2 regions of the Paenibacillus sp. FSL R10-2796 genome follow, and region 1 is predicted to be linked to the other one. Evidence: a T-box and tRNA genes for the amino acid it is inferred to sense, from the RefSeq annotation. Region 1 holds a T-box; the other holds one or more tRNA genes.
The links. The T-box of region 1 lies ahead of trpS (tryptophan--tRNA ligase). A T-box ahead of a tRNA ligase gene usually reads a tRNA of that ligase, here a tRNA-Trp.
Positions count from the first base shown of each region.

Region 2: it has a tRNA-Trp gene. The T-box ahead of trpS (tryptophan--tRNA ligase) is inferred to sense a tRNA for this amino acid. The anticodon was not compared.

Region 1 covers NZ_CP150178.1:3,121,247-3,125,647, forward strand. Annotated here, with positions in the region: gene NST58_RS14145 (aminopeptidase) at 1-570, shown strand, start outside; gene trpS (tryptophan--tRNA ligase) at 640-1,635, opposite strand; T-box leader at 1,738-2,020, opposite strand; gene NST58_RS14155 (hypothetical protein) at 2,218-2,643, shown strand; gene NST58_RS14160 (winged helix-turn-helix transcriptional regulator) at 2,794-3,177, opposite strand; gene NST58_RS14165 (sigma-70 family RNA polymerase sigma factor) at 3,402-3,938, shown strand; gene NST58_RS14170 (DUF4179 domain-containing protein) at 3,931-4,401, shown strand, end outside.
Region 2 covers NZ_CP150178.1:6,341,975-6,346,375, forward strand. Annotated here, with positions in the region: gene NST58_RS28210 (BMP family ABC transporter substrate-binding protein) at 1-519, opposite strand, end outside; gene NST58_RS28215 (AraC family transcriptional regulator) at 847-1,602, shown strand; tRNA gene NST58_RS28220 (tRNA-Leu) at 1,738-1,816, opposite strand; tRNA gene NST58_RS28225 (tRNA-Cys) at 1,831-1,904, opposite strand; tRNA gene NST58_RS28230 (tRNA-Gly) at 1,915-1,989, opposite strand; tRNA gene NST58_RS28235 (tRNA-Gln) at 1,996-2,070, opposite strand; tRNA gene NST58_RS28240 (tRNA-His) at 2,090-2,165, opposite strand; tRNA gene NST58_RS28245 (tRNA-His) at 2,209-2,284, opposite strand; tRNA gene NST58_RS28250 (tRNA-Trp) at 2,308-2,381, opposite strand; tRNA gene NST58_RS28255 (tRNA-Tyr) at 2,388-2,473, opposite strand; tRNA gene NST58_RS28260 (tRNA-Thr) at 2,479-2,554, opposite strand; tRNA gene NST58_RS28265 (tRNA-Phe) at 2,583-2,658, opposite strand; tRNA gene NST58_RS28270 (tRNA-Asp) at 2,669-2,746, opposite strand; tRNA gene NST58_RS28275 (tRNA-Met) at 2,772-2,848, opposite strand; tRNA gene NST58_RS28280 (tRNA-Val) at 2,866-2,941, opposite strand; tRNA gene NST58_RS28285 (tRNA-Glu) at 2,997-3,071, opposite strand; tRNA gene NST58_RS28290 (tRNA-Ser) at 3,090-3,182, opposite strand; tRNA gene NST58_RS28295 (tRNA-Asn) at 3,186-3,261, opposite strand; rRNA gene NST58_RS28300 (23S ribosomal RNA) at 3,322-4,401, opposite strand, start outside.

The sequences.
Region 1 (4,401 bases):
GAGCTTCCGGAAGGCCATTTATGGCGCGGGGGTGGCGGTGAGAATGATAAAGGCGTATATTTTGTAGCTAATATGCCAACGGAAGAGATTTATTCCATGCCCCATCGGACTGGCGTTAATGGCACAGTTAGAAGCACGCTCCCTCTTAATTTGAATGGACGGTTAGTTGAAGGACTTTCATTCACTTTTGAAAAAGGGAAAGTCGTAGCTTATGAAGCTGAATCCGGACGCGAACATTTAACCTCACTGCTGGCAACGGATGAAGGTGCATCTTATCTAGGAGAAGTAGCCTTAGTGCAGCATGATTCTCCAATCTCTCGCTTGAACCGCATTTTTTACAATACAGGGATTGATGAGAATGCCTCCTGCCATTTCGCGCTAGGAAGTGCTTATCCTGTAAATATTGAAGGCGGCACAAAGCTTACGAACGAAGAGCTTGTGGCTAGAGGAGCTAATGTCAGCTTAACTCATGTCGATTTTATGATCGGTTCAGCAGAGCTGGATATTGACGGAGAGCTGGTGGACGGCACGATTGAACCCGTATTCCGTAAGGGAAATTGGGTGTTGTAAGGAGAAGAAAAAAGCCGGATCTCTTCTAATGAGATTCCGGCTTTTTTTGAGTGCCTATATTGGTCATTTTTAGATTAAAAAATAGTTAAGACTCATAGCCTCACGTACTTCGGCCATTGTTTCTTGAGCAATGCTGCGGGCATGCTGTGTTCCAGAGATTAAGATTTCCTGCACAAGCTTGGGCTTAGTAGCATAATAGGAACGAAGCTCTCGCATCGGTTCTATAAGCTGATCTAGAGCTGTCGAAATCAACTGTTTGCAAGCAGAACAACCCATGGTACCCCGCTCACAGCCTTCACGAATTTCGGTTACCCCCGCTGAGCGAAAAGCACCATGATAAGCAAAAATAGGACAGATATCTGGATGTCCAGGATCATTTTTATGCACACGCGCTGGATCGGTTGTGGCTTTTCGTATCTTAAAGATAATCTCTTCCTTAGTGGAGTCCAGCTCGATGGCATTGCCAAGGCTCTTACTCATTTTAGCGTTGCCATCCGTACCCACAAGCCTCGGCGTCTCACTGATCAGCGCTTTGGGTTCCACCAGTATCGGGCTGTACAGCTCGTTGAATCTGCGGACGATTTTGCGGGTTAATTCCAGATGAGGGAGTTGGTCTTCCCCTACAGGAATGATCGTTGCTTTACAAAATGTTATGTCAGCAGTCTGACTAACTGGATAACCAAGAAAACCGTAATACAATTCATCTAAGCTCGAATTTTTCGATTCGGCTTTAATCGTGGGATTATGCCGTAAAGAATTCACAGTAACAAACATAGAGAACAAGAGGGTCAGCTCTGCGATTTCAGGGATCATCGATTGAATAAATATAGTTGTTTTCTCCGGATTTATACCCGCAGATAAATAGTCCAGTGTGATCTCATGCAGATGTTGACCCAGCAGCTGTGGACGATCAAAATGGGTCGTTAGGGCTTGAATATCCGCTAAAAACACAAAAGTTTCATATTGCTCCTGAAGGGCTACACGGGTCTGCAAGCTGCCGGCGTAATGGCCAAGGTGAAGCTTTCCAGTCACTCGATCTCCAGTTAAGACACGTTCGTTCATCATATAAATTCCTCCTGTTATTTAGCACTTGGTTACACTCGAGTCGCCACCACCAGCCATCATCCATGGCCATCACCTCCTTTAAATAACAAAAAAACCTCATCCAATAAGGACGAAGTTGTCGTGGTACCACCTTAAATGATCGTGTCACCTTACGATTCTTGGCTTACGATCTTCTCTTACCTGTACGGAGAGGTTGAATTTATTCTCGATACAGGTCCCTTGATAACGGCGGGAACCCCGGTTTTCCCTACTGTATCCATTAAGATAGTTCGGAAAAACAACTATAAAGGCCATTCGAGCATACGCTGGTCACCGGTTCGCACCTACCACCGGCTCTCTGAAGACCATGTTCGTCTGTCTACTTACCCTTTGTCATCGTTGTTCATGATATGTGAATTATTGTAATGCTGAACAGGGGTGTTGTCAATGAGTGGAAATCGTATGGTGATTGACAAGGTATCTAGGTTTATATGATCTAGCAAAGTATACCTTAAATGTATATAATCATCAGGAATTAAGTCCAATCTATCATTGCGGATTCACAATATACTACTCTATAACCTTGAAATGGAGTGATGATAAATGGCGACAATAATAAGTTATGGGTCACAGGCAAAAATCCCGTTAGATCCGTTTACTACTGCTATAACGGTTGCAGGGATTCCTGGAGCTGGAGCGGGTCTAGCCACAGCACAAGTAAATATTAGTCCGGCTAATCCGGCTTCTTTCTCCAGTAGAGTCGAGTTAAATGGTAGTTTTAGTCTTACTGCACTTGCTAATAGCCAATTTCTTGTTATCATCCGACGAGCTGGAGTCGATATTTATAGATCCTTTTATCGTTTTACTACAATTACTGATATTCAATTAAGTGCTCAGTGGGTCGATGGTGCTTATATTGGAGTCCACAACTATGAATTGGTAATTCAGAATGATAGCAACTTGCCTATCAATCTATTTGGACCCATATCATTCACAGCAACTGCTATTGGAGGAGAGGGCGTAATTTAAGTTATGTCTCTGTGCGCCATTTAAGGGACGGGTGAATCAATGCTTTGGACAGTTGAATCGATCTGATTCAGCTGTCCTTTTTTCGTGGGTGTATAATTGAAGTACAACTCTCACAGCATAAATCTCCAACCATTTCCTTCATATAGCGGTTTATTTATTTAAGATGTTATCCTCTAAAACAGCGTATTTATCGCCGTATTGTTTAATGATATGTTGTTCTCCCCAATTACATAATGCAGTCAAAATATCGCTTAAACTATCCCCATATTCACTAAGCTCGTATTCTACTTTTGGTGGAACCTGATTATAAACAATTCGGTTGATGATTCCATCTGCCTCAAGCTCGCGTAGCTGCTGGGTTAACATTTTTTGAGTAATGCCGGGCATCAACTGTTTTAACTCGGAGGTGCGTTTTTTGCCATGAGTTAAATGACATAGAATTACGCATTTCCATTTCCCTCCGATGACCTCTAGTGTGGCTTCAACAGAAATATTGTATTTTTTCTTGACAGTTGTTGTAGATGTTGTTGTCATGATAACCTCCAAGGTATGGGTACTTTTTAGTACCTATGGCACTTTTGAGTGCGTACTATTGATTATGTCCAATTTAACCTATCATAACATTTTTCATTCGATTTTTATAGAATGCTATAATTTAAAGAGCTTTGAGCAAAAAAAGCAAAACGAAATAAAAACCGTTTCTATACCTCCCCCGTCTTAATCTATGAAAGGTTGAAGAGAGGAGGCTAAGGAAGGACATGACGATGACTAATGCAGAAATGAAAAAAATAACGATTCTTGATACTCGGAGCGAGACGGATTTTTACGATTCGATATTGGTACATAGAGAACAACTGTACAGTATTGCTTATAGTTACTTGCGGAACCGAAACGATGCGCTGGAAGCGATGCAGGAAATGACTTGCCGGGCCTGGATTAAAAGAAAAACTTTAAAGGACCCCAAAGCATTCAAATCATGGATTATTCGAATTCTAATTTATGTCTGCATAGATGAACAAAGACGGAGAAAACGTTCCATGCCGCTGGTAGATGAAAGAATAGGAGAACAGGTCACACACATTGGCCATCATCGGATGGAAATGCTGTGGGCACTCGAGCAGGTTAAGCCCAAGTATCGCCATGTGCTGCTGCTAAAATACTACAATGATATGACCTTGACTGAGATCGCTAACATTATGAATAAACCCGAGGGGACGGTTAAGACTTGGCAGCATAAGGGGCTGAAGCAGTTGCGAACCATCATAAAGAATCGGGGTGAATGGAACAATGAGTAGTCAAGAGGAGCTTGCCATGTTAAGCGATGCCGGACGTATCCCACAAGAACAAAAAATAGAGAATGCAGCCGCTCAGACCTATGCGATCCAAGCAGGTTTGGAATTAGGCAAGAAACGTGGCAGAAGGTTAATATTCACAAAAAGTGCGATGTCTGTGCTGGCGGCTGCAGTGATGATAGCGGGCTTGCTGTTCTTCAATCCAACCCAGCTGTTGCCACAGCAAGGGACTTCGAGTGTTGAAACGTTTGATTGGGGCGTATTGGAGCCTTTTAAAACATTGGCTGCAGCTGATATTGATGCTCTTACACTAGAGTCTGCAATACGGAATGATTATGTACAAATCGTTAATAAGAGTGCTGAATCAAATGGATATAAAATTACTCTAAATGCTGTACTTGCTGATGAAAATAAAATCATGCTGCTGTATACAGGGACAACAAGTGATGGTCAGGAAGTGTACAGT
Region 2 (4,401 bases), 3.2 Mb from region 1:
CATATCCGATTGTGTAGCTAATGCTGCTACGGCACCTGCCAAGAAAGATACTTCATTTGTCGCATAAGACATGTTGTACATGTTATCTGGTGCTTCATCGATGTCGGTATCATAATTAATGAATTTTTTGTCTGGATACAATTCTGCCGTTGCATTAAACATCTCTGTAATTTCAGAACCGCCAGAAATAATTACATCCCAATCCTCGGAAGCGATATCGTTAAATGTAGGCTCCCATTTCGTTTTATCAACGCCCATTTCAACAACCTTTGTTTCTGCACCAAGTTCATCCTTAACCTTTTGCAAGCCGTTATTAGCGGAATCAAAAAATGATTTATCCCCAAGTGTCCCCGGAATCAGCAATACAACCTTGAGTTTATCCCCTGCACCTGTTTCTCCACCCTCAGCAGCGTTTGATCCAGTATTCGCAGAAGAACCGTTATTGGACGTGTTATTTCCACATGCTGTGACCAGAACCATCACCATTAATAACAACAAAGAAAGAACTTTTTTATTCATTACTCTATTCCACCCCTAATTTTAGTTGGTTAGTAATCCGCAGAATCCCATCTTCACCCATTGTATAATTCACGGTTCAAATGGAAATTCTCTTTTTTCCAAATAAAGTATCATTGAAAGTAATAAATTTAACGTTTAGGCTCAAAAATAGCAATAAAAATACCATTATTATTAATAATCCGCTTTATTTCCGAACGAGATGGCCAGTCAGGTTGCGAACTTTCGGATTTATTGATACGATCATAACAAATATTATTAAAAATAATTATATGATTTCGGTCATAGTTTTGTACGATTCGGCTAAAACATAAGTATTGGAGGATCATCATGGATCGTGTTCTATATATTGTAAGTGCCACACATGAGCTAAATACTTATATCCCTCCACACCAGCATGAATGCTACGAACTAGTCTATTATTTACAGGGGGTAGGGACAACCAATGTTGGCCCACGAAGTTACCATTTTCGCTCCTCTTCTTTCGCGCTTGTGCCACCCAATCATAAACATGACGAGCACCACCGTGAGGATGCAAATGTATTATTTGTAGGCTTCCACTCGGAACACCCTAATATGAGTAATCTGCTCGGCGTATATGAAGATGATAAAGATCAGACCGTTCTTCAAATCCTGCTGCGAATGAAAGCAGAGTTTACACGCAAGCAAGACGGATTCTCTGAGCTTCTAAACCTACAAATGAGCGAGATTACCGTCCATCTTATGAGGCTTCTTAGTGCCTCTGGATATCAATCCCCAACAGAAGATCGAGTACAATATGTCCTTAATTATATGAATGAGCATTATCGCCATAAATTGTCCGTCGAAACACTATCAGAAATGTCCGGATATAGTTACGATCGTTTTCGCCATCTATTTAAAGAACGTTTCGGGTCTTCACCCCTGCGGTATTTGCTGTTAAAACGCCTGGATTATGCAAAATCTCTATTACGTCATACTCAGATGCAAATCTCTGAAGTATCCGCTGCTGCAGGTTTTGTGAACGATGCCCAATTCTGCAATATGTTCAAACGAGAAATAGGTCTTACTCCGCGAGCATTCCGCATTAATAATCAATCAGGTTAATCACTAATCAGATTAAAAAAGCCGTTGAATAGAGAGTTTCTCTATTTCAACGGCTTAATGCTGTAAACCCAAGAACATAAAGAAAAAAGGTTTGTAAGAATGCTTTTATAAGCAATCTTACAAACCTTTTTAAGATACCGGCGAGAGGACTCGAACCTCCACGGTTTCCCACTCGATTTTGAGTCGAGCGCGTCTGCCATTCCGCCACGCCGGCACATATGAACTAAATGGAGGCGCCACCCAGATTTGAACTGGGGATAAAGCTTTTGCAGAGCTTTGCCTTACCACTTGGCTATGGCGCCATGTAAATTTTGGAGCGGACGACGGGAATCGAACCCGCGACCCTCGCCTTGGCAAGGCGATGCTCTACCGCTGAGCCACGTCCGCATAAAATGGCTGGGGATATAGGATTCGAACCTATGAGTGACGGAGTCAAAGTCCGTTGCCTTACCGCTTGGCTAATCCCCAATAACATTTTAAAGTAAAATGGGGCGACTGATGGGTCTCGAACCCACGAATGCCGGAACCACAATCCGGTGCGTTAACCCCTTCGCCACAGTCGCCATATTAAGTTGATATTGTTGCCATTATTCATTTTAAAGTAAATGGGGCGGCCGATGGGTCTCGAACCCACGAATGCCGGAACCACAATCCGGTGCGTTAACCCCTTCGCCACGGCCGCCATATTAAACTTTAGAAAGAACTTGGCAGGGGCAGCAGGAATTGAACCCACACCAACGGTTTTGGAGACCGTTGTTCTACCTTTAAACTATGCCCCTAAAAACTGGTGGAGGATGATGGATTCGAACCACCGAACACTCACGTGAGCAGATTTACAGTCTGATGCGTTTGGCCACTTCGCTAATCCTCCAAGGATGGTGCCGGCGAGAGGACTTGAACCCCCAACCTACTGATTACAAGTCAGTTGCTCTACCAATTGAGCTACACCGGCATGGCACTCATTCTTTTGTGATGATAAATGGTGGCTCGGGACGGAATCGAACCGCCGACACGAGGATTTTCAGTCCTCTGCTCTACCGACTGAGCTACCGAGCCATGATGAAAATGGCGGAACCGACGGGATTCGAACCCGCGATCTCCTGCGTGACAGGCAGGCATGTTAGGCCAACTACACCACGGTTCCAAAAGATATAATTGCTTAAGTTAATTGGTTGCGGGGGCAGGATTTGAACCTGCGGCCTTCGGGTTATGAGCCCGACGAGCTACCGGGCTGCTCCACCCCGCGTCAGTAAGAAAATGTTATGGTGGAGGCTGAGGGGATCGAACCCCCGACCCTCTGCTTGTAAGGCAGATGCTCTCCCAGCTGAGCTAAGCCTCCATAAACAACAATTGTTATTGTACCAAAGTCCACTAGGATAAATCAAGTGAAAATTTGGTGACCCGTATGGGATTCGAACCCATGTTACCTCCGTGAAAGGGAGGTGTCTTAACCCCTTGACCAACGGGCCATACTAATTAAAAATTTGTGGCGGAGAGAGAGGGATTCGAACCCTCGAGACGCTTGTGGCGCCTACACGATTTCCAATCGTGCTCCTTCGGCCAAACTCGGACACCTCTCCATATGGCTCCCCGAACAGGACTCGAACCTGTGACAACTCGATTAACAGTCGAGTGCTCTACCAACTGAGCTATCAGGGAATATTCATACCAGGCTTGATGCCTGAAAACTGAATCCGAAACAAATTTGCATTCTACGTATAGGATAAGCCCTCGACCGATTAGTATTGGTCAGCTCCATGCATTGCTGCACTTCCACCTCCAACCTATCTACCTCGTCGTCTTCAAGGGGTCTTACTAATTGGGAAATCTCATCTTGAGGGGGGCTTCACGCTTAGATGCTTTCAGCGCTTATCCCGTCCGTACGTAGCTACCCAGCCATGCTCCTGGCGGAACAACTGGTGCACCAGCGGTACGTCCATCCCGGTCCTCTCGTACTAAGGACAGCTCCTCTCAAATTTCCTGCGCCCACGACAGATAGGGACCGAACTGTCTCACGACGTTCTGAACCCAGCTCGCGTACCGCTTTAATGGGCGAACAGCCCAACCCTTGGGACCTACTTCAGCCCCAGGATGCGATGAGCCGACATCGAGGTGCCAAACCTCCCCGTCGATGTGGACTCTTGGGGGAGATAAGCCTGTTATCCCCAGGGTAGCTTTTATCCGTTGAGCGATGGCCCTTCCATGCGGTACCACCGGATCACTAAGTCCGACTTTCGTCCCTGCTCGACTTGTAGGTCTCGCAGTCAAGCTCCCTTATGCCTTTGCACTCTGCGAATGATTTCCAACCATTCTGAGGGAACCTTGGAACGCCTCCGTTACTCTTTAGGAGGCGACCGCCCCAGTCAAACTGCCCGCCTGACACGGTCCCCGTACCCGGTAAGGGTACTAGGTTAGAACCTAGATACGATCAGGGTGGTATCCCAACGGCGCCTCCACCGAAGCTTGCGCTCCGATTTCTACGGCTCCCACCTATCCTGTACAGATCGTACCCAAATTCAATATCAAGCTGCAGTAAAGCTCCATGGGGTCTTTCCGTCTTGTCGCGGGTAACCTGCATCTTCACAGGTATTAAAATTTCACCGGATCTCTCGTTGAGACAGCGCCCAAGTCGTTACGCCATTCGTGCGGGTCAGAATTTACCTGACAAGGAATTTCGCTACCTTAGGACCGTTATAGTTACGGCCGCCGTTTACTGGGGCTTCGGTTCATAGCTTCGGGTTACCCCTAACCACTCCCCTTAACCTTCCAGCACCGGGCAGGCGTCAGCCCGTATACTTC